One region of the Cereibacter sphaeroides 2.4.1 genome, then DNA from elsewhere that is predicted to be linked to it. Evidence: riboswitches for the same ligand, from Rfam matches in the RefSeq annotation. Region 1 holds a riboswitch; the other holds the start of a gene.
The links. Region 1 has a riboswitch for cobalamin ahead of RSP_RS12275 (hypothetical protein). Riboswitches for the same ligand answer to the same signal wherever they lie in the genome.
Positions count from the first base shown of each region.

Region 2: linked by a shared signal. The riboswitch ahead of bluB (5,6-dimethylbenzimidazole synthase) and the one ahead of RSP_RS12275 (hypothetical protein) in region 1 are both predicted to bind cobalamin.

Region 1 is NC_007493.2:2,524,040-2,535,286, forward strand. Features, by position in the region: gene RSP_RS12240 (P-loop NTPase family protein) at 1-189, shown strand, start outside; gene RSP_RS12245 (RNA degradosome polyphosphate kinase) at 249-2,435, shown strand; gene RSP_RS12250 (Ppx/GppA family phosphatase) at 2,572-4,113, shown strand; gene RSP_RS12255 (VOC family protein) at 4,110-4,712, shown strand; gene RSP_RS12260 (GNAT family N-acetyltransferase) at 4,735-5,211, shown strand; gene RSP_RS12265 (molecular chaperone DjiA) at 5,243-5,926, shown strand; gene RSP_RS12270 (endonuclease/exonuclease/phosphatase family protein) at 5,927-6,946, shown strand; cobalamin riboswitch at 7,168-7,374, shown strand; gene RSP_RS12275 (hypothetical protein) at 7,462-7,878, shown strand; gene bluE (L-threonine kinase BluE) at 7,875-8,708, shown strand; gene cobD (threonine-phosphate decarboxylase CobD) at 8,718-9,692, shown strand; gene pqqE (pyrroloquinoline quinone biosynthesis protein PqqE) at 9,760-10,902, opposite strand; gene pqqD (pyrroloquinoline quinone biosynthesis peptide chaperone PqqD) at 10,902-11,198, opposite strand; gene pqqC (pyrroloquinoline-quinone synthase PqqC) at 11,195-11,247, opposite strand, start outside.
Region 2 is NC_007494.2:271,386-282,632, forward strand. Features, by position in the region: gene RSP_RS16735 (YhaN family protein) at 1-1,512, opposite strand, end outside; gene RSP_RS16740 (metallophosphoesterase family protein) at 1,512-2,768, opposite strand; cobalamin riboswitch at 2,891-3,069, shown strand; gene bluB (5,6-dimethylbenzimidazole synthase) at 3,115-3,807, shown strand; gene RSP_RS16750 (hypothetical protein) at 3,962-4,153, opposite strand; gene RSP_RS16755 (sensor histidine kinase) at 4,238-6,337, opposite strand; gene RSP_RS16760 (ABC transporter permease) at 6,966-7,913, shown strand; gene RSP_RS16765 (iron chelate uptake ABC transporter family permease subunit) at 7,906-8,850, shown strand; gene RSP_RS16770 (iron ABC transporter ATP-binding protein) at 8,847-9,605, shown strand; gene RSP_RS16775 (TonB-dependent receptor domain-containing protein) at 9,717-11,247, shown strand, end outside.

The DNA.
Region 1 (11,247 bases):
AAGCTCTTCACCGACCGGCAGATCGCGGTGCCGGGGATGCTCGTCCCCTGGCTCGTGGCGCGGATGGACCGGTCCTGCGAGGCCGCCCGGGCGCTGGTCGCGGCGCTGGACGCGCGCTCGCTGGCCGAGCGGCGGCCGATCTCGCGCCAGATGGCCGCAGAACTTCTCGGATTGACCGCCACAGACTGAGATCCGTCGCATAACCGTCACAAGAAGCGGGCAAACGGACCCGAACCGAGGCTGAGAGCATGACACCGGCAGATTTCCTGAGAGCCCCCTTCCCCGATCCCGTCACCCTGCCCGAGGAGGAAGTCTCGGGACCGAGGCGCTTCTTCAACCGCGAGCTCAGCTGGCTCGCCTTCAACTGGCGCGTCTTGGACGAGGCCGGCAATCCGCGCGTTCCCCTGCTCGAACGTCTGCGCTTCCTGTCGATCTCGGCCACCAACCTCGACGAATTCTATACGGTGCGCGTCGCGGGCCTGCGGGCGCTCGTCCGGGCGGGCAACCTCATGCTCTCCGAGGACGGGCGGACGCCTGCCGAGCAGCTTCAGCTCATCAACGCCGATGCGCGGCGGCTGATGCAGACCCAGCAGACGGTGTGGAACAAGCTGCGCCGCGAGATGGAGGAGCAGGGGATCTCGATCCTGACCCGCTCGAAGCTCACCGCCCGCGACCTGCGCCACCTCGAGGATCATTTCCTCTCGAAGGTCTTTCCGGTGCTCTCGCCGCTGGCCATCGACCCGGCCCACCCGTTCCCCTTCATCCCGAACACGGGCTTCACGCTCGGGCTCGAACTCGAGCGCATGTCGGACCGCCGCCCGCTTCAGGCCCTGCTGCCGATCCCGCAGCAGATCGCCCGCTTCATCGAGCTGCCGGCGAAGCCCGGCGAGCACCGTTTCCTGCCGCTCGAGGAACTGCTTCTTTTGCATCTGGGGATGCTCTTTCCCGGCTACAGCGAACGCGGGCACTGCGCCTTCCGCGTGCTGCGCGACAGCGACCTCGAGGTCGAGGACGAGGCCGAGGATCTGGTGCGCGAATTCGAGACCGCGCTGAAGCGGCGGCGCCGGGGCGAGGTCATCCGCATGAAGATCTCGGCCGGTGCGCCGAAGGAGCTGCATGCCCTCATCATGGAAGAACTCGGCGTCACCTCGGACGAGGTGATCGAGGTGCGCGGCCTGATCGGCGTGGCCGACCTGAAGGAGCTGGTGATCTCGTCGCGCGCCGATCTGCTCTGGCCCGCCTTCACGCCGCGCGTGCCCGAGCGGCTGGCCGACCACGAGGGCGACATGTTCTCGGCGATCCGGCAGAAGGACATCCTGCTGCATCACCCCTACGAGACCTTCGATCTCGTGATCCGCTTCCTCCAGCAGGCGGCGAGCGATCCGAACGTGCTGGCGATCAAGCAGACGCTCTACCGCACCAGCTGGGACAGCCCCATCGTCTCGGCGCTCTGCGAGGCGGCCGAGGCGGGCAAGTCGGTCACGGCGCTGGTGGAGCTGAAGGCCCGCTTCGACGAAGCCGCCAACATCCGCCAGAGCCGACGTCTGGAACGGGCGGGCGCGCATGTGGTCTATGGCTTCATGCACCTGAAGACCCACGCCAAGATCTCGACCGTGGTCCGGCGCGAGGGCGACAATCTCGTGACCTACACCCACTACGGGACGGGCAACTACCACCCGATCACCGCGCGGGTCTACACGGACCTCTCGTTCTTCACCTGCGATCCGGCCCTCGGGCGGGATGCGACCAAGATCTTCAACTATCTCTCGGGCTACGTTCAGCCTGCGGGGCTCGAGAATGTGGCGATCGCGCCCATCACCCTGCGCGGCCGCCTGCACGAGCTGATCGCGGCCGAGGCCGACCATGCCCGCGCCGGCCGCCCGGCCGAGATCTGGCTCAAGGTCAATTCGATCATCGACCCCGAGCTGATCGACGCGCTCTATGCCGCCAGTCAGGCCGGCGTGAAGATCAGCCTGATCGTGCGCGGGATCTGCGGGCTGCGCCCCGGCGTGAAGGGCCTGTCGGACAATATCCGGGTGAAGTCGGTGGTCGGACGCTTCCTCGAGCACAGCCGCATCGTCTGCTTCGGCAACGGATCGGGCCTGCCCTCGAAGAAGGCGCGGGTGTTCTTCTCCTCGGCCGACTGGATGGGCCGCAACATGGACCGCCGGGTCGAGACGCTGGTCGAGGCGCTGAACCCCACGGTGAAGGCGCAGATCGTGGGGCAGATCATGGCCGCCAACCTCGCCGACGAGTCGCAGAGCTGGCTGCTCCAGCCGAACGGCCGCTATGTCCGTCCGCCGGTCGCGGCCGACGAACCTCTCTTCTCCTGCCACGCCTTCTTCATGGAGAACCCCTCGCTGTCCGGCCGCGGCACGGCCGGCGCCAAGGACGTGCAGCGCCTCGCCACGTTGCGCGACGAGGGGCCGCTGTGAGGCAGAGCCGGCAGACGGCCGGCCGCACCGCGGAGGCGGGTTCGCTTCGGGCGGTCCGGCCCGCGGCCTCCGCATTCGGCATTGACGGAGCCTCCTCAGCCATTACCTTGACCGCAACCAAAGCGGGAGATGTGCCGTGAACGACCTCCCGGATCCGCATGACGAGTTCGGCCCGTTGGGCAGGCCCCTGTTCGAAGACCCGTCGGCCCGCGCGCTCTCGCGCGTGGGGGTTGTGGATGTGGGCTCGAACTCGGTGCGCATGGTCGTCTTCGACGGCGCGGCCCGCAGCCCCGCCTATTTCTTCAACGAGAAGATCATGTGCGGTCTGGGTCAGGGGCTGGCCGAGACCAACCGGCTGAACCCCCGCGGCCGCGAGCGGGCGCTGGCCGCGCTGAAGCGCTTCGCGCTGCTGGCGCGCGGCATGAAGGTCACGCCGATGATGGTCGTCGCCACCGCCGCCGTGCGCGAGGCCGAGGACGGGCCCGAGTTTCAGGCCGAGGTCCTGCGCGAGACCGGCCTCCGGCTCTGGGTGATCGACGGCGACGAGGAGGCGCGGCTCTCGGCGCAGGGCGTGCTTCTGGGCTGGCCCGACGCGCGCGGCATCGTCTGCGACATCGGCGGCAACTCGATGGAACTGGCGCGGATCGGCGACGGCAAGGTCGGCCGCCGCGTGACTTCGCCGCTCGGGCCCTTCCGCCTCCAGCAGGTCAAGGGCACACCCAAGGAGCGGCAGGCCCATATCTCGGGCATCATCAAGGGGCTGAAGGAGACGATCCAGCCCGACCACGACCGGATCTATCTCGTGGGCGGCTCGTGGCGCGTGATCGCCCGCCTCGACATGGAGCGGCGGGGCTATCCGCTGACGGTGCTGCACGAATACCGGATGATGCCGCGCTCGCTGATGGAGACGCTCGACTGGATCGCGGCGGGCGATCTGGCGGCGCTGCGCGTGCGCACCGGCACCTCGCCCGAGCGGATGGAGCTTGTGCCTCTCGCCGTCGAGGTGCTGCGCGAGCTGATCCGCATCTTCCGGCCGAAGGAGATCGACGTCTCCTCCTACGGCATCCGGGAGGGTCTGCTCTACGAGCAGATGCCGCCCCGGCTCCGCGCGCGCGATCCGCTGATCGAGGCCGCGCGCATGGCCGAGGCGACCTCCGCCCGCAGCCCCGGCTTCGGCAAGAAGCTGCACCAGTTCCTCTCGCCGCTCTTCAAGAACGCCCCCCCCGACCGGCAACGCCTCATCCGGGCCGCCTGCCTTCTCCACGACACGACATGGCGCGCCCACCCCGACTACCGCGCCGAAATGTGCTTCGACAACGCGACCCGCGCCAATCTGGGCGGGCTCGATCATCCCGGCCGCGTCTTCCTCGGGCTGGCCCTCCTCCACCGCTACAAGAACTCGCGCTCTGGCTCGCGGCTCGAACCCTTGTTCCGGCTGCTGAGCGAGGAGCAGATCCTCGAGGCGGAGGTGCTGGGCAAGGCCATGCGTTTCGGCTCGATGTTCTCGATCGAGGATCCGAGCACGGCGGGCAGCCTCAAGTTCATGCCGAAGAAGAAGATCCTCGAACTGACGCTGACGCCCGAGGGTGCGGCGCTCTACGGCGAGGTGGCGCAGGCGCGGTTCAAGTCGCTGGCGGCCGCGCTCCATGCGACGCCGCAGGTGAAGACCAGCGGATGATGCAGCTCGACCATGTGGCGATTGCGGCCACCGATCTGGCGGAGGGCACCGCCGCCGTCGAGGCGGCTCTGGGCCTTTCCATGGGGCCGGGCGGCGCCCATCCGCTGATGGCCACGCACAACCGGCTGCTGGGGCTGGGCGACAGCTACCTCGAAGTGATCGCGCCCGACCCGGCGGCGCCGCGCCCGCCCTTCCCGCGCTGGTTCGACCTCGACCGGTTCGAAGGTCGCCCCCGCCCCTCCAACTGGATCCTGCGCTGCGCGGATCTCGACGCGGCGCTGGCGCTTTTGCCCGAGGCGGGCCGCCCGCTGGAGTTGCGCCGCGGGGACCTGCGCTGGCGGATGGCCGTGCCCGAGGACGGGCGGCTGCCGTTCGACAATCTCTTCCCGGCGCTGATCGAATGGCAGGGCAGCCCGCCGTCTCTGCCCGATGCGGGCCTCAGGCTCGCGCGGATCGAGATCCGCCATCCCGAGGCCCCGGCGCTGGCGCGGCGGCTTGCGCCGCTTCTGGCAGACGACCGCGTGGCCTTTCTGGCCGACGAGCTCCCCGCGCTGCGCTTCACGCTGGACGGCCCGCAGGGCCCGCGCCTGCTCGCATGACCCGCACCCCGGAGCTTTCCCGATGATCCGTCCCGCTGTGGCTGCGGATGTGCCCGCCCTGCTTGCGATCTGGAACCCGATCATCCGCGACACGCTGGTGACCTTCAACGCCGAGGAGAAATCGGCCGACGAGCTGCGCACGCTGATCGCGGCGCGGCCCGCGTTCCTCGTGGCGGATCCGGGCGAGGGGCCGGTGGGCTTTGCGAGCTACGCCCAGTTCCGCGGCGGCGTGGGCTACCGGCACACGATGGAGCACACGATCATCCTCGGGCCTGCGGCGCGTGGTCGCGGGCTCGGGCGCGCGCTGATGACGGCGATCGAGGATCATGCGCGGGCGGGCGGCACCCATTCGCTCTTTGCGGGCGTGAGCGCGGGCAATCCCGAGGGCCGCGCCTTCCATGCGGCGATGGGCTTTGCCGAGACGGCGGTGCTGCCGCAGGTGGGCTACAAGTTCGGCCGCTGGCTCGACCTTGTGCTGATGCAGAAATTCCTCTCCTGACACCACCGGATCGGCGGTTTATGCTGGCCTCATGTCGATCTGGACCCGCATCACAGACGCGCTGGCCGCCCTCGCCTCCGGCGAGAGCCTGTCGGCCGTGCTCGACCGCCTGCGCACCCCGCCCGAGCGGTCGGTGGCCTTCACCATTGCCGTGATCGCGCTCGGCGCGAAGATGGCCAAGGCCGACGGGCAGGTGACGCGCGACGAGGTGGCGGCCTTCCGCGAGATCTTCGCGATCCCGCCGGGCGAGGAGGCGAACGCCGCCCGCGTCTTCAACCTCGCGCGGCAGGATGTGGCGGGCTTCGATTCCTATGCCCGCAAGATCAAGGGGATGTTCCGCGGCGACGACCGGATCCTCATCGATCTGATGGAGGGGCTCTTCCACATCTCGGTGGCCGACGGGAGCTATCATCCCGACGAGGACGCCTTCCTGACCGAGGTCGCCCGGATCTTCGGGATCGGCGACCGCTGCTTCCGCGCCCTGCGCGCCCGCTTCGTGAGCGATGCGCCGCGCGACCCCTACGACGTGCTGGGGGTCGAGCATGACGCGCCGATCTCGGAGGTGCGCAGCGCCTGGAAGCAGGCGGTGCGCGACTGCCATCCCGACCGGATGGTGGCCCGCGGCGTGCCGGAAGAGGCGGTGAGGCTCGCCGAGCGGCGGCTGGTCGACATCAACCGCGCCTGGGAGGAGATCAGCGCGAAGCAGGCGGCCTGAATGGCCCGCCCGCTGCGCATCGCCACCTACAATGTCGAATGGTTCAACGGGCTCTTCGACGACCACGGGCGGCTCAGGACCGACAACGAACTGTCGGGCCGCTACGAGATCACCCGCCGCAACCAGATCGAATCGCTGGGCATCGTCTTCACCGCCCTCGATGCCGACGCGATCATGGTCATCGAGGCGCCGAACCAGAGCCGGCGCCGCTCGACGGTGAAGGCGCTCGAGACCTTCGCGCGCACCTTCGGCCTGCGCGCCTCGCGCGCCGTCTTGGGCTTTCCCAGCGAGACCGAGCAGGAGATCGCGCTCCTCTACGACCCCTCGCGCATCGAGGCCCATCACGATCCGCAGTCGAGCGCCAGGGCGCCCCGGTTCGACGAGGTGTTCCGCTTCGACATAGACGTGGATGCCACGCCCGAGGCCATCCGCTTCTCCAAGCCGCCGCTCGAGCTTGCGCTCAGGGCCGACGGCCATCCGCTGCGGGTGATCGGCGTCCATGCCAAGTCCAAGGCCCCGCACGGCGCGCGCAACCCGGCCGAGGCGGTGCGGATCGGCATTCAGAACCGCCGCCAGCAGCTGGCCGAATGCGTCTGGCTGCGCAGGCGGGTGGCGGGCCTCCTCGCGCGGCACCAGAGCGTGATGGTGATGGGCGATTTCAACGACGGCCCCGGTCTCGACGAATATGAGAAGCTCTTCGGCCGGTCGGGGATCGAGATCGTCCTCGGGCTCGAGGAGCCTCCCGAGTTGCGCCTGCACGAGCCCCACGCGCGCATGGCGCTCACGCAGCGGGTGGGCATCCAGCCCAGCTCGGCCCGCTTCTGGCTCGCCCCGGAACAGCAGTATTTCGAGGCCCTGCTCGACTTCATCATGGTCTCGGCCGATCTGGCGGCGAAATCGCCCCGCTGGCGGATCTGGCACCCGCTGAACGATCCGAACTGCTTTCGCACCCCCGAATTGCAGCAGGCCCTCCTCGCAGCCTCGGACCATTTCCCGGTCACGCTCGACATCGACCTCTGACGCCTCCCGGCGCTGCGCTCTAGGCCAGGAGGTCTTCGCCGGCAAAGCCTCCTCGACCGTGCCCCTCCCCGGCGGCGCATCCGCGGCGAGAGGACGATTCCGTCGCCCCCGCCCCTATCGGGCGCGCGACCCCGGCAAGCCGGATTGCGCCCGGCCACCTCCCGCGCCCCGCGACGCGCAGCCGCTGCGATCCGGCGGGCCTTGCGCGCGGGGCGGGAAAGACGGAAGGTGCGGGCGACGGTTCCCGGAGGAAGCTCCGGGCGAAGAGGGAATGCGGTGCGGGCCTGACAGGCCCCAAGCCGCGACTGCCCCCGCAACTGTAGGCGGCGAGCGCGTCCCATCATGCCCACTGGCCCAGGACAGGCCGGGAAGGGCGGGACAAGCCCAGACCCGCGAGTCAGGAGACCTGCCGTCGACGGACCTGTAACAGCCGGGCGGGGTGTCCCGGGCGCAGGGCGCGTGCGCACGGGCGCCGCCCCTCCGCCTGCCCGCTCCCAAGATGCGCGGAGGGCGCGATGATCGTGACGCGGAACGGACGGACCTACAGCCTCACCGAATGCCGACACCGGAAGGAACCCTGCCTGAAGGGCCTCGCGGTGGTCGAGCATCTGGCCAGCTCGGCCCGATGCACCCAAGGGCTCATGGGACCCGACTTCGAAATGCAGGGCTGCGTGCGGCTCACGGGCTGCATCCGGCCCTGCACGGCGCTCTTCCGGCTAACGGCGGGCGGGCTCCAGCTCTTCTGCGACCTCGAGCCCGGAGACTGGTCGCCGGGCCTCGTGCGGCTGGCCGAGATGATCGAGGGCGGCGGCTCCTTCACCGGCACGCTGCCTGCCGAACCCGCGGCCATGGTGCTCGCCTCGGCGCCGGAGCCCGCGCCCGAGCGCGCCGCCCCGGCCCGCCCGCTCCCGCGGGAGGCGGCACTGCATTGACGCTGGCGGCGGGCCTCAGGGCGCCTGCGGAGGCGATCCGCCGGGCGCGGGTGGCGGGCCATCTGGGCGAGTTCCTGCAGGGCCGCCTCGGGCCCGACGGGCCGCTCGCGCTGGTGACCCTGCCCTGCCCCGGCCTCGGCGCCGAGGCGATCCGGGCGCCGGGTCCGCTGGCCCTCGACCAGCCCGGGGCGCAGATGCTGACGCTGCCCGCGCTCTGCGACCTGCTGGCCTCTGGCGGAGCCGCGCCGGACGGCCGCTTCCGCCTGACGCTCGACCTGCCGCCGGGCGGCGGGGCGGGCGCCTCGACCGCGGCGCGGGTGGCGCTCCTCCATGCGGCAGGCGTGACCGATCCGGCCACCGTTGCCCGCGCCTGCCTCGCCTCGGAAGGAGCGAGCGATCCGCTGATGTTCGACCGGCCCGAGCGGCTGCTCTGGGCCTCGCGCGAGGGGCGGGTGCTGGCAGAGCTGCCGCCCCTGCCGCCGATGGAGCTGGTGGGCGGCTTCTTCGGTCCCGCCCGGCGCACCGATCCGGCCGATCTCGCCTTCCCCGACATCTCGGACCTTCTCGAGGGCTGGGGCGCGGCCGACCTCGCGGGCGTGGCGCGCCGCGCGAGCCTCTCGGCCGCGCGCTGCCTTCAGCTGCGCGGCCCGGCGGAGGATCCGACCGCGGCCTTGGCCCACGGTCTCGGCGCGCTCGGCTGGGCCATCGGCCACACCGGCCCCGCCCGCGCGCTGATCTTCCCGCCGGGCGCCGTTCCGCGCGGGGCGGCCGGGGCATTGCGGGCCGCGGGCTTTTCCCGCATCACGCGCTTCCGCATCGGCGGAGCCTGAGGAGGGACCATGCGCGATCACGGCGGCAATCTCGACAGCGCGGCGGCGCTCTTTGGCGGGGCGGTCGAGGACTGGCTCGACCTCTCGACGGGGATCAACCGGGTGCCCTATCCGATGCCGCGCCTGCCCGCCCGCGCGCTGACCGCCCTGCCCGATGCAGCGGCCGAGGCGCGCCTTCTGGCCGCGGCGCGCGTGGCCTTCCGCACAGAGGCGCCGATGCTGGCCGTGGCCGGGGCACAGGCGGCGATCCAGCTCGTGCCGCGGCTCACCCCGCCCGGACGGGCGCGCGTCCTTGGCCCCACCTACAACGAACATGCGGCAAGCCTCCGCGCCGCGGGCTGGCAGGTCGAGGAGGTGAGCGAGCTTGCGGCGCTCGAAGGCGCCGATCTCGCCGTGCTCGTCAATCCGAACAACCCCGACGGCCGCCGCCACCCGCCCGAAACCCTCCGGGCGCTCCTGCCCCGCGTGGGCCGGCTTCTGGTGGACGAAAGCTTCGGCGATCCGCTGCCCGATCTGTCGCTCGCTCCCGAGGCCGGCGTGCCGGGGCATCTGGTGCTGCGCTCCTTCGGCAAGTTCTACGGGCTGGCGGGGCTGCGGCTGGGCTTCGTGCTGGGAAGTGCAGAGGATGTGGCGGCGCTGGCGCGGATGGCGGGGCCGTGGGCGGTCTCGGGCCCGGCCATCGCCGCGGGAACCGTGGCCCTGGCCGACCGAGATTGGGCGGAGACCACGACCGCGCGGCTCGAGGCCGAGGGGCCGCGGCTCGATGCGCTGGCCGCCCGGATGGGCTGGCGGCTGGCGGGCGGGGCGCATCTCTTCCGGCTCTACGACACGCCGGATGCCCGTGCGGCGCAGGATCACCTCGCCCGCGCCCGGATCTGGAGCCGGATCTTCCCCTGGTCGGACCGGCTGATCCGCCTCGGCCTGCCGGGTGGCGAAGCGGAATGGGCGCGCCTCGACGCGGCCTTCGGCGAAGGGATGCGGTAGAGGGCCGCTCCGGGAACGGGCCCATCTCCCCATGGACGCCGCGCCGCAGGCTGCCTCCGCCCGGGCCTCAGCCCTCCGGTGTGCCGCCCGAGAAGTTGCGATAGAGGAAGCGGTCGGCCCCCGCCTCCGCCTCGGCCCCCGCGAGCGAGAAGAGCTGCGCATGGAGCGGCGACTTGGCGCAAGCCGGGTCGGTGGCCGCCGCATCGCCCGCCAGCGCGAAGGCCTGACAGCGGCAGCCGCCGAAATCCTCCTCGGCATGGATGCAGGACCGGCAGGGCTCCTGCATCCAGCCGGTGCCGCGGTAGAGGTTCAGCGCCTCGGACCGCTGCCAGATCTCGGCCAGCGGCGCCTCGCGCACCGAATCGAACCGGAGCCCGGTGATCGTCTCGGCGGCGTGGCAGGGCAACACCTTGCCCGAGGGCGAGATGTTGAAGAACTGCCGCCCCCAGCCGCCCATGCAGGTCTTGGGCCGCACCGCGTAATAGTCCGGGATCACGTAGTCGATGGCGAGCACGCCCGAGAGCCGCGCCTGCGCCTCCTCGACGATCCGCGTCGCCTCGTCGAGTTGCGCGAGCGTCGGCATCAACGCCGCGCGGTTCTTCAGCGCCCAGCCGTAATACTGCACATGCGCCACCTCGAGCCGCTGCGCGCCCATCTCGACCGCCATCTCGACGATGCGCGGCAGTTCGTCGAGGTTCTGGCGGTGCATCACGGCGTTGAGCGTGAGCGCCATCCCCTCGGCACGCACCCAAGCGGCGGCCTCGATCTTCTTCGCATGGCCGCCGCGGAAGCCGCCGATCCGCTCGGCCACCGGCGCGCTTGCGCCCTGCAGGCTCACCTGCACATGGGCAAGCCCGGCCTCGGCCAGTTCGGCCACCTTGGCGCGGGTGAACATCACCGCCGAAGTGATGAGGTTGGTGTAGAGCCCCGCCCGGTCGGCATGGGCCACGAGCGCGACCAGATCGCGCCGCACCAGCGGCTCGCCGCCCGAGAAATGGATCTGCAGGACGCCGAGCGCCGCCAGCTCGCCGATCACCCGCTGCCAGTCCTCGGTCGAGAGCTCGCGGCTCGCGGCCTCCAGCTCCACCGGGTTCGAGCAGTAGGGGCATTGCAGCGGGCAGCGGTGGGTGAGCTCGGCCAGCACCGCCATCGGCAGCGCAGGCGCGGTCGGGGCGGCCGGTGCGGGCGCGGCGAAGGCGTGGTCGTCCATCACGCGGCCTCCCGGTCGATCAGATAGCCGCGGTCGGCCAGATCCTGCAGCAACGCCAGCACCTCGCGCGCGATGACGCCGGGCTCGGCCACATATTTCCGCTCGAAAAGCGCCGTCAGCCCCGCTACCGTCTCCTGCCCGTCGCAGGCCTGCAGGATCTCGACGCAGATCTCGTCGGGCGTCATCACCCGCTCGGGCACCAGAAGCACCCAGTGCTGGCGGCTCTGGTCGAAGCGCAGCCGGGCATGACGGGCGAGCTGCGGCACGCTTTCGGGCGAAAGCTCGAGGCGGCTCATCGCATCTCCTCCGGCACGAAGGCGCCGGGCGGGACATGGCCCAGCACAT
Region 2 (11,247 bases), on a different contig from region 1:
TGCCGTCCTCTGGGCGTCGGCCACGCGCTGACGGGCCTCTTCGAGGCCGCGCTCCCACCCGTCGAGCAGGGCGGCGGAGGGCACGGGCAGGGCCGCGAGCGCCGGGGCATCGCCCCGCCAGGGGGCAAGCGCCTCGAGCGCGGCGGTGAGGCGCGCCTGATGCAGATCGCGGTCGAGCCGCGCCCGGGCATGGGCCTCGGCCGGATCCTGCGCCCGCAGCCGCGCGAGCAGCGCGACCAGCGTGTCGTCCTCGCCCTCGGGGCCCGGATCGCCCAGACGGTCGCGCTCGCGCGTGAGGCGCTCGGCCGCCGCGCGTCGCTCCGCCTCCGAGGCGGCCGCGGTCGCTTCGAGGCCAGAGCGCTCTGCGGCAAGGGCGCGGAGCCGTGCGAGCGTGGTTGCCGGAAGCACCAGCCCCTCCGGCTTTGCCCCCGGATGGCCGAGTTCGGCCAGAAGCGCCGTCACCTCGGCGCGGGCCTCGAACGCCTCGGCTTCGCGGCGGGGCAGGTCCTTCTGCGCCGTCTCGTGCTCGGGGCGCAGCGCCTCGGCCGCCTCGATGTCGCCGGCGGCAGCCAGCACCGCCGGATCGAGCGGCAAGGCATCGGCCTCTGCCGCGAGATCCGCAAGGCGGCGGGCCCGGTCGGCGCGACGCGCGCGCAGCGCTTCGGTCTCGCGGTCGAGTTGGTCGAGCCGGTCGCGCTCGGCCACCCCGGCTTCGGGCAGATGGGCCAGCGGCGCGAGCCGCGCCCGCAGCCCTTCGAGCCGCGCCCGGATCGGAAGGGTCGCCGCCAGATCCTGCAGCCGCCCCAGATCCGCCTGCGCCGCATCCTCTGCACCGCGCGCCGCCCGCCAGGCGGCCTCGGCCGCCTCCGCCTCGCGTGCGAGCTTCTGGATCGTTCCGGCCGACACGTCCAGCCGCCGCCGCTCCGCATCGAGTTCGGTCAGCCGCTTCTTCGTGTCCCAAAGCCAGCCGCTGCGCTTGCCGCTGCGGTGAAAGCCGTCGAGGTTCACGCGGATCGCCTCGAGCCGGGGGCTCAGCTGGGCCAGCCCCGCGCTCGCCGAGAAGAGCATCTCGCCCAGATCGCCGCGGCTCGCAAGGATGCTGTCGCCGCCCTTTTCCAGCGTGTCGTCGTCGAGCGAGAACATGGCCGAATAGCCCTCGCGCGTGAGGCCGCCCAGCGCCGATTGCAGCAGCGCCTCGGGCACCGGCTGGTCGTGCGCGTCGAGGAGGCTGCCGGTGTTCCGCTTCACCCGGGCCAGATCGAGCGCGCCGCCCGCATGGCTGAGCCGCGCGCCCACGCGCATCGTGGGGCCGGGGTGGCGGAAGTCGTAGCGGGTGCGGAGCGGGATGCCGAAGAGGAGGTCGAGCCAGGCCGAGAAGAGCGTGGACTTGCCTGCCTCGTTCGGCCCGTAGACCACATGCAGGTCCGCCTCTCCCGGCGCAGGCGCGGGAAATGCGAGCCGCCGGTCCGTGAAATGGCCGTAGCGCGTGAGGTCGAGCCGGTCGAGGCGCATCAGTCCGACGCCTCCGCCGCAAGCTCGGCGAGGATCAGGGGCGTTCCCTCGGCCAGAAGGCTGCGGCAGAGCGCGGCCATCGCCGCCTCATCCTGCCCCAGCAGATCGCGCGCCTCGGGCGGCAGGTCGCGCGCGAGCTCCTGTGTGGCCGCAAGAAGCGCGGCGTTCAGGGCCGGATCCTCGGGCAGATCCTCCTGAACGAGGCGGACGAGATCCTCGGGCAGGGCCGCGCCGGGCAGCTCTGCGCCTTCCTCCGATAGCCGCAGTTCGAGCTTGTCGATCCAGAGCCTGCGTCCCGCAGAGAGGGCGCGCGCCTCTTCGGTCAGCCGGTCGCGATCGCGCGCGATGCGCCAGGCGAGCGGCGTGGCCCCGGTCAGCACCGGACGCAGCACCAGATGGTCTTCCGCGCGCGGCGCCTCGGCCGCGGCACGGAGCGCCCGGTCGAGATGGGCGAGCAGGTCGGACCAGTCCGCAATCCCCGTGCAGTCGAGCGCCAGCCGGTCGAAGCGCAGCGGCGCCACGCTGCGCTCTTCGAGCGTGACCGCCCCGTCGTCGCCCACCTGCACCAGCGTGACCGAGGCCGCGCCCGCCTCGCCGATGTCGCGCCCCTGCGGCGTGCCCGGCATCACCACCGTCGCGCGCCCCCGATGCACGAAGCGGCGGTGGATATGGCCGAGCGCCCAGTAATCGTAGCCGTGGGCCTCGAGCTCGGCGAGGCTGCAGGGCGCGTAGGGATCGTGCCCCGGGCTGCCGTTCAGGCTCGTATGCATGAGGCCTAGGTTGAACGCCCCCGGCTTCGGCGCCGGATAGCGCGGCAGCAGGCTCTCGGGCGCGTGCGGCTCGCGGAAGCTCAGCCCGTGGAGGGCCACCGGCTGGCCGTCGATCGAGAGCTCGACCGTCGAGGGGCGGGCGCCGAAGACGGTGGTGTTGGCCGGCGCCTCGAGCTCGCCCGTCTGCCGCGCCAGCGCATCGTGATTGCCGCGCAGGATATAGCAGCCGATCCCCGCGGCCTCGAGCCGCAAAAGCTCCTGCTTGAGAAAGCGGGGGGTCTTGGTCGAGCTGTAGGTTCCGTCCCAGAGGTCGCCCGCGATCACGAGGAAGGCCACCGCCTCGGCAAGGCAGAGATCCACGATGCGCGAAAAGGCGGTGCGCGAGGCCACGCCGATCTCGGCTGCAAGCTCGGGATCGCGCAGCGCCACAGCCCGCAGCGGCGCGTCGAGATGGAGATCGGCCGTATGAAGGAACGTGAACGCCAAGAGACCTGCCTGCGGAACGCGCCCCTCCGGACGCCTCGGGCGACTATGGGGCGCGCCGCCGCGGCCTTCAAGGCTCTGAGGGGCGGCTGGAATGCGGACGGTTGCCCGGGCGCGCCGGTTCTGCTTTGTGGCAGGGGTCAGGTGCCGCCTTCGGGCGGAGAATCGGGAAGCCGGTGGAAATCCGGCGCGGGCCCGCCGCTGTGACGGGGATGCTCCGGGCAAGAGGCCACCGGTTCGCCGGGAAGGCGCCCGGCGGCAGATGAACCGGAGCCAGAAGACCGGCCTGACGCAGAGGTTCCCGCCGCGTGGACGGCGGCGGGATCGTCACGAGCCAAGGAGCGATCCCATGCCGGATTTTCCTCCCGTCGAGCCGCGCCCGGCGCGCCGCTTCACCGAAACCGAGCGTCAGGCGCTCCATGACATCATCGCCGAGAGGCGCGACGTGCGCGACGAGTTCCTGCCGGATCCGGTGGATCCCGAGGCGCTGCGCCGGGTGCTCGAGGCCGCGCACCGCGCGCCCTCGGTGGGCTTCATGCAGCCGTGGAACTTCCTCCTGATCCGCGATGCCGCGCGCAGGGCCGAGGTCCACAAGGCCTTCCGCCGCGCCAACGACGAGGCGGCGCTGCTCTTCCCCGAGGAGAAGCGCGACACCTACCGCGCGCTGAAGCTGCAGGGCATCCTGAAGGCGCCGCTCAACATCTGCGTCACCTGCGACCGCGACCGCTGCGGCGAGGTGGTGCTGGGGCGGACCCACAATCCCGAGATGGATCTCTATTCGACCGTCTGCGCGGTGCAGAACCTCTGGCTCGCCGCGCGGGCCGAGGGGCTGGGCGTGGGCTGGGTCAGCATCTACCGCGAGGAGGAGCTGCGGGCGATCCTCGGCATCCCCGAGCGCGTCAAGATCGTGGCCTATCTCTGCGTGGGCCATGTGGACCGCTTCTACAGCGCGCCGGAACTGGCCTTGAAGGGTTGGCGTCAGCGGCTGCCGCTCGACGATCTGCTCATGGAGGAAGGCTGGCAGGCCGACCGCGCTTTGTGAGGGCGCAGGCGGGCGCGGCCTCGGCGCTCGACGGCCGTTCGGGCGTCGAGCGCCTGTCGAGGGCGCTCGGGGCGGGCGTCTGCCTCGGTCTGACGGGTCTTTCCGAGGGGGCCTCCTGCCGGGCCGGCAGGGTCCGCAACCGCCGCCCGCGGCTTCAATGACCGGACGTGCGGAGCGCGCGCAGCATCAGCGAGAGGAGGACGAGCGCGAAGCCCGCCGCAAGCAGGGCAAGCCCGAGGCCCGCGTGACCGCCCGCTTCGGTCAGGCCGAGCTGCCACATCAGGACGATCGCGGGCAGGCCGGTCAGGAGCCCGCGACGGGCGAGGCGACAGGGGGTGCAGGACATCCGGGTCTCCCTTTCGGTTCGGTCCGGGGGCCTCCTGCAGGAATCGTGCCGAAGCTGCGCACCCGTCCGGGCGCTGCGGTGAGATCAGGCGGTGCCTGGCGCGCCCTGACGGGTGCGCGGGATGCGGAGCAGGAAGACCGTGCCCTTGCCCGGGGTGCTCTCGAGGCTGAGACGGCAGCCGCTGACCTCGGCCAACCGCTGCGCGATGGTCATGCCGATGCCCGCGCCGCTGATGGCGCCGTTCTCGTGCCCGAGCCGCTGGAAGGCCTGAAACACCTCGGCCTGCCGGTCCGTCGGGATGCCGGGGCCGGTGTCGCGGATCGACAGATCCACCGTGTCGGGCGCCTCGAGGCCGAAGCTGACCTCCACGAGGCCGCCGGGCAGGTTGTATTTGACCGCGTTCGACAGAAGCTGGTCGAGGATGCGCCGGAGGAGCGCCGGATCGCTCACCACCGACGGCAGCGGCGTCTCGGGCGCGATGAGGCGCAGCGTCACGCGCATGCGCTCCGCGTCGGGCCGCGCGCGGCCGAGCGCCTCCTCGATCAGCGGCATCAGATCCATCGAGCTGGTCGCGAGGCGCAGGTCGCGATGTTCGAGCCGGCTGAGTTCCAGCACCGCATCCACCAGCTTCACCAGCGTCCAGCCCGCCGTCGAGATCGCCTGCACCTGCTGCAGCCGCTCCCCGTCGAGCTTGCGGCCTTCCGAGGCTTCGAGCAGCTCGGCATAGCCGATGATCGCGGTCAGTGGCGTGCGCAGCTCGTGGCTCATGGAGGACAGGAAGCTGGACTTGGCGCGGTTCGCCGCGTCGAGCTTGTCGCCCATGGTGGCGAGATGCTCGCCCACGGTCTGCAGTTCCTGGATCTCGAACGGCGCCGAGGGGGGGACGGTGCCGCCCTCGCTGATGAGGACCATCCGCTGCTCGAGATCCCCGAGCGGCCGGGCCACGCGCGCGCTCATCGCGACCGACCGGCGCCAGAGATAGGCGAAGAAGCCCGCGTAGAAGAGGACGAGGATCGCCACGATGCTCGTGCTGACGAATCCCAGCTGGTCGCGCAGGTTCGTGGCCTCGGTGAGCAGGCTCCGTTCGCTCGTGAGCAGAAGGAGGCGCCAGTTCGGCCCCGCGACGGTGGACCATGCGGCGATCATCGGCTCCTGCAGATCGACCTTCGAGACGCCCGCCGGCTCGGCCTGCATCTGGAGCGCGATGGACGCCAGATCGGGCCTGCGGAAGATGTTGAACTCGGCGGGCTTGAACGTGTCCTGAAGGATCGCCTCGGCATAGGTGTGGCCGATGAGCTCGCTCATCCCCAGCCGATCCTCGCCCTTCGGCGGGAGGGCCAGGATCGTGCCGTCGCGCCCGATGAGGACGGCAAAGCCGTCGCCCGGCATCTTGATGTCGAGCACCTGTTCGACAATCGTCTTGATGGTGACGTCGATGCCCACCACCGCTTCGAGCCGGTCCGGCCCGTAGACCGGCGCGATCGAGGAGACCATCCAGCCCTCTCCGGCCGGATCCACATAGGCATCGGTCCAGACCGCCCCGCCCGCCGGATTGTGCGCGCGATCGGCCTCGTAGTAGAAATTGTAACTCGGGATATCCATCTTCGGCGGGTAGATGTCGAGCACGTCGAAGTAGGGATAGATCCGGTTATAGGAATCCCATGTATTCAGATAAAGCTGGGCAATCAGGGGATCGCTGTCCTTGATGGATTTCATCAAGGGATCGAGCCGCGCCGTGCGCCAGACCTTTTCGCGCTCGGCCTCGCCTATCGGGACAATTCCGGAATAGAAGACGGCCGCTCCGCCCGTGTCCTTCGTCGTGTAGAAGACCCCCTCGGGCGAGAGGCGGTGGCGCGCCTTTTCCTCCTCCGACACCGTAGCAGGCGCGGCGAGCGCACGGGCGGTTTCTTCGGAGAAGATCCGGGTGGTGGCGCTGATGCTCTGCAACCTGTGGGCGATGATATCCGCCTCGCGGGTTGAATCGTCGCGCAAAGTCGTTTCGGAAATGCGGGTGATTGCCGAGGCGCTCCGGTCGTAGACCACCTGGCTCGTGATGAGATAGACGCCGACGAAGCCGAATTCGATCAGCAGCAGCGGAACGAGGGCGGCCTTGATATAGGAGCGCCAGAGCCACTTGTTCAGCGGAATCGGCCCATGCCCTCTGGCATCGATTGTCCATGACATGAGCGGTGATTCCCGGGAACCTGAGACGCGACGCGACGATTTTAGCTAGCTGTGTGCCCCCAACCTGTAAAGATTTCGCACCAAGAGAGAGGAGCTGTGGCTCTTTGGAAGGGGGTTGCTCTCCAAAGGATCGGGCCGCGGGCCGTGGGTGCCGGACCGGTCGCACTTATTCGTGCGACATGAGGAATACCCGAGAGGCGCGCCTTTTCAAGCGTCTTGCGTGTCCTGTCGGATCGTCGTGAAAAAGTCCGGGACGCAGGGGTGCCGGGCCGGATCGCTTCGGCGCCCCTTTTTCGTGGACTTTATCGTTGCTGACTGCGGCGCGTTCCTGCCCCGGATGTCTGGCTGATCGAGCGTCATTTCCCTCCCGCTTCGCGACTTCGGCCCGACTCTCCCTCTCGACCGGCGAGTGGTCATGGGACGGGCGGGCCTCGGGCCCGACGTCTTCTCCGCCCCCGGAAAGGTGATCGCCCGCACTGGACCCCGGCTGCGGGGGCGGTTATCCGTCGGCGCGTCGCGTGGAGCCAGTTCCAGCCACACGCCGGAACCCTTCGGGAGATCTGCGCGATGATCCGACCCTTCTCGGCCGGCCTCGGCCCGGGCCTTCCCGGGCGGGAGCGGGGCTGACATGGCCTTCCGCCTGGCCCTCGTGGCTCTTTTGCCGCTGGCGGTGCTGAGCCTCTTCGTCGGGGCCGCGGGGCTCGGCCCGGCGGCCCTCTGGTCCGATCCGCAGGGGCACCTCCTTCTGATCGTCTCGCGCCTGCCGCGCACGCTGGCGGTGATCCTCACCGGCTCGGCGCTTGCGGTGGCGGGCGTCGTCATGCAGCAGCTCGTGCGCAACCGCTTCGTCGAGCCCGGCACAACGGGCACCGCCGAGGGCGCGGCCATCGGGCTGCTTGTCGTCACGCTGGCGGCGCCCGGCGCGGCGCTCTGGGTGAAGATGATCGTGGCGAGCCTCGCCGCGATGGCAAGCACCGGCCTCTTCCTCGCGCTGATCCGCCGCCTGCCGCCGCGCGAGGTGCTGCTCGTGCCGCTGGTGGGCCTCATCCTCTCGGGCGTGCTGCAGTCGGCCGCGACCTTCGTCGCCTGGCAGGCGGACATGATGCAGCTCGTGGGGATCTGGCTCATGACGGGCGAATTCTCGGGCGTGCTTGCGGGGCGCTACGAGCTTCTGTGGGTGGCGGCCGCGGCCGCCGCGCTCGCCTTTCTGGCTGCCGACCGGTTCGCGATCCTGGGCCTCGGCGAGCGGACGGCGGTGGGGCTCGGGCTCGATGCGAGAGGCGTGATGCGGCTGGGACTCCTTGTGGTGGCGGTGGTGACGGCGATGGTGGTGGTGACGGTCGGCATGGTGCCCTTCGTGGGCCTCGTGGTGCCGAACCTCGTCAACCGGATCATGGGCGACAACCTGCGCGCCACCCTGCCCGTGGTGGCGGCGGGGGGCGGGGCGCTGGTGCTGGCCTGCGATCTGATCGGCCGCCTCGTGCGCTATCCCTACGAGCTGCCGGTGGGCACGGTGCTGGGCGTGCTGGGCTCGCTCCTCTTCCTCTGGCTCCTCTGGAGGCCCGCGCGTGGATAGGTCGATCCGCTGGCTGGTGCCGATCTGCCTCGTCGTCGCCGGACTCTATCTCTTCTGGGGGCTCCGGGCGGCGAACTGGGCCTTCGCGCTGGAGCTGCGGGCCACGCGGCTCGCGGCGCTGACGGTGGTCGGGGCCTCGGTGGGGGTGGCCACGGTGCTCTTCCAGACGGTGAGCACCAACCGCATCCTCACGCCCTCGATCATGGGGTTCGACGCGCTCTATGTGCTGATGCAGACGGCGCTGGTGGCGGTTCTGGGCATCTCGGGCTTCGCGGCCCTGCCGGGCGGGACGAAGTTCCTGCTCGAGACCGGGGGGCTGGTGGCGGCGGCGCTCCTCCTCTTCGGGACGCTGCTCGCCCGGGGGGCGCAGGATCTGCCGCGGATGATCCTGACCGGCGTGATCTTCGGGATCCTCTTCCGCTCGGCTGCGGGCTTCGTGGGCCGTCTGCTCGATCCGAACGCCTATGCGGTGGTGCAGCAGGCGAGCTTCGCCACCTTCTCGCGGGTGGAGGCGGGCCTGCTGCCCTGGGCGGGGCTCCTTGCGCTGTCGGCGATGGGCACGGCACTGGTGCTCGCCCCGCGGCTCGATGTGCTGGCGCTGGGGCGGCGGACATCGGTGCCGCTGGGGCTCGGACACGACCGGCTCGCGCTTCTCACGCTGGGGCTGGTGGCGGTGCTGGTTGCCAGCGCCACCGCGCTCGTGGGTCCGATCGGCTTCTTCGGGCTGATCGTGGCCTCGCTCGCCCATGCGCTGACCGAGCGGGCGCGCCATGCGGCGCTGCTGCCCGCGGCGGCTTTGTCGGCCGTGGCGCTGCTCGTGGGCGGACAGTTCCTCTTCGAGCGGCTGCTGCGCCTCGAGGGGACGCTCAGCGTCGTGGTCGAACTGGCGGGCGGGCTCTTCTTCCTGTGGCTTCTGATGAAGGGACGGATCCGATGATCGAGCTTGAGGGCGTGGGCCACCGGATCGACGGGGCCGAGATCCTGACCGATGTGACGACGCGGCTGCCGAAGGGGGCGCTCACGGCGCTGATCGGGCCGAACGGGGCGGGCAAGTCCACGCTGCTCTCGCTCATCGCGCGGCTCGCGCCGCTGGGGCAGGGGCGGATCCGGGTGGACGGGCTGGATGTGGCCCGCACCCCGTCGCGCCAGCTCGCGCTGAAGATGGCCGTGCTCGGGCAGGAGACGGCGGTGGGCAGCCGCCTCAGGGTGCATGAGCTGGTGGGCTTCGGCCGCTGGCCGCACCATCAGGGCCGCCGCACGCCCGCCGATGCGGCGGCGGTGGAGGAGGCCATCGCGGTGTTCGAGCTGGGCCCGCTCGCCGACCGCTTCCTCGACGAGCTCTCGGGCGGCCAGCGCCAGCGCGCCTTCCTCGCCATGACCTTCGCCCAAGGAACGGACTGGCTCCTGCTCGACGAGCCGCTGAACAATCTCGACATGGCCCATGCCCGCGCCCTTCTGTCGCGGCTGAACGACCTCGTCCGCACCGGGGGCCGCAGCGTCGTCGTGGTGATGCACGACGTGAACTATGCCGCCGCCTGGGCCGACCACATCCTCGCCCTGAAGGACGGGCGGATCGCGGCCGAAGGCACCCCGGCCGAGGTGCTGACGACCCCGATCCTGCACCGGCTCTACGGGATCGAGATGGAAGTGGCCGAGCATCGCGGACGGCCTCTGGTGCTGCACCACGTCTGACCGGGCGCGGTTGACTCGGCCGTCGGGCGCTAATACTAGCGAATTACTCAGGTATCGCACCCACGGTTGCGAGCTCAGGCGCATCCATCGAAAAACTCAAGGGATTCTCCCATGCCTCCGACGTCCCATGCCGGACGCGGCTTGTCTTTCAACGTGCCGAGCCGCCGTCCCATCGCCCCCTTCCCCAGACGGGGGCGCCGCGCCCTCCTTGCCGCCGGCACCCTCCTCTCCACCGGCCTGACCGCTCAGGCCCAGACCGCGGCCGAGCCCATCGCCCTCGATCAGATCACGGTGACGGCGGGCGGCTTCGAGCAGAACGTGGCCGACGCGCCCGCCTCTGTCTCGATCATCACCCGCGAGGATCTGGAACGCGGCAATGTCACGAGCCTGTCGGACGCGCTGCGCGAGGCGCAGGGCGTCGTGACCACGGGCGTGGCCGGCGAGCAGGACATCTTCATCCGCGGCCTGCCGGGGGCCTATACGCTGATCCTCGTGGACGGGAAGCGGCAGGGCACGCGCGAGAGCCGCACCAACGGCAATGCGGGCTGGGAGCAGAGCTTCATCCCGCCGGTCGCCGCCATCGAGCGGATCGAGGTGGTGCGCGGGCCCATGTCCTCGCTCTACGGCTCGGATGCCATGGGTGGCGTCATCAACATCATCACCCGCAAGGTGGCCGACCGCTGGTCGGGCTCGGTCACGGCCGAGACCGTGCTGCCGGAAGCCTCCGAGGACAGCGGCAACCGGCAGCTCTCGTTCTATCTCTCGGGGCCGGTGGTGCCGGACAGGCTCGGGCTCCAGATCTGGGGCAGGGTCCTCGATCAGGACGAGGCAGAGCTGCTCTCGGGTCAGCCCGGGCAGGAGGACCGCGACCTGACCGCGCGCCTGACCTGGGCGCTCACCGAGGATCAGGAACTGCGGCTCGAGGCCGGGCGGACGGGCCTCGACCGCGATCTCACCCCCGGGCGCACTCTGGACGAGACCGCCAATCCCAGCCGGCAGAAGAACATCCGCGAGCATTGGTCGGTGAGCCACAGCGGGCGCTGGGGCGATGTGACGACCGATCTCTCGTTCCAGCAGGAGAAGGGCCGCCGCACCACCTGGAGCACGGTGGAGGGCCGCCTCGTCGAGGATGAGCGCGCGCCCGAGATCGTGAACTCGGTGCTCGACGCCAAGGTGACGGTGCCGCTGACATGGGCGGGCAGCCATACGCTCGTGGGCGGCGGGCAATACAAGCGCGCCGACCTCACCGACCAGAATCCGGGCATCGGCGACGGGCGCGACTACGACTGGCAGCTCGACGAATGGGCGCTGTTCCTCGAGGACGAATGGCGCCTGCATCCCGACTTCGCCCTGACGCTCGGGGCGCGCTACACGCAGAACGAGGATTTCGGCGGCCATGTCACGCCGCGTCTTTATGGCGTGTGGAACGTGACGCCCGACCTCACGATCAAGGGGGGCGCCTCGGCCGGCTACCGGACCCCCGAGATCCGCCAGACCGCGGCGGGCTATTACTACACCACCGAACGCGGCGCGGGCGTGATCGTGGCCAACAGCGACCTCGATCCCGAGAGCAGCACCAGCTACGAGATCGGGGCGCTCTGGCAGTCGGGCCGGTTCGAACTGGGGGCCACCGCCTATCGGA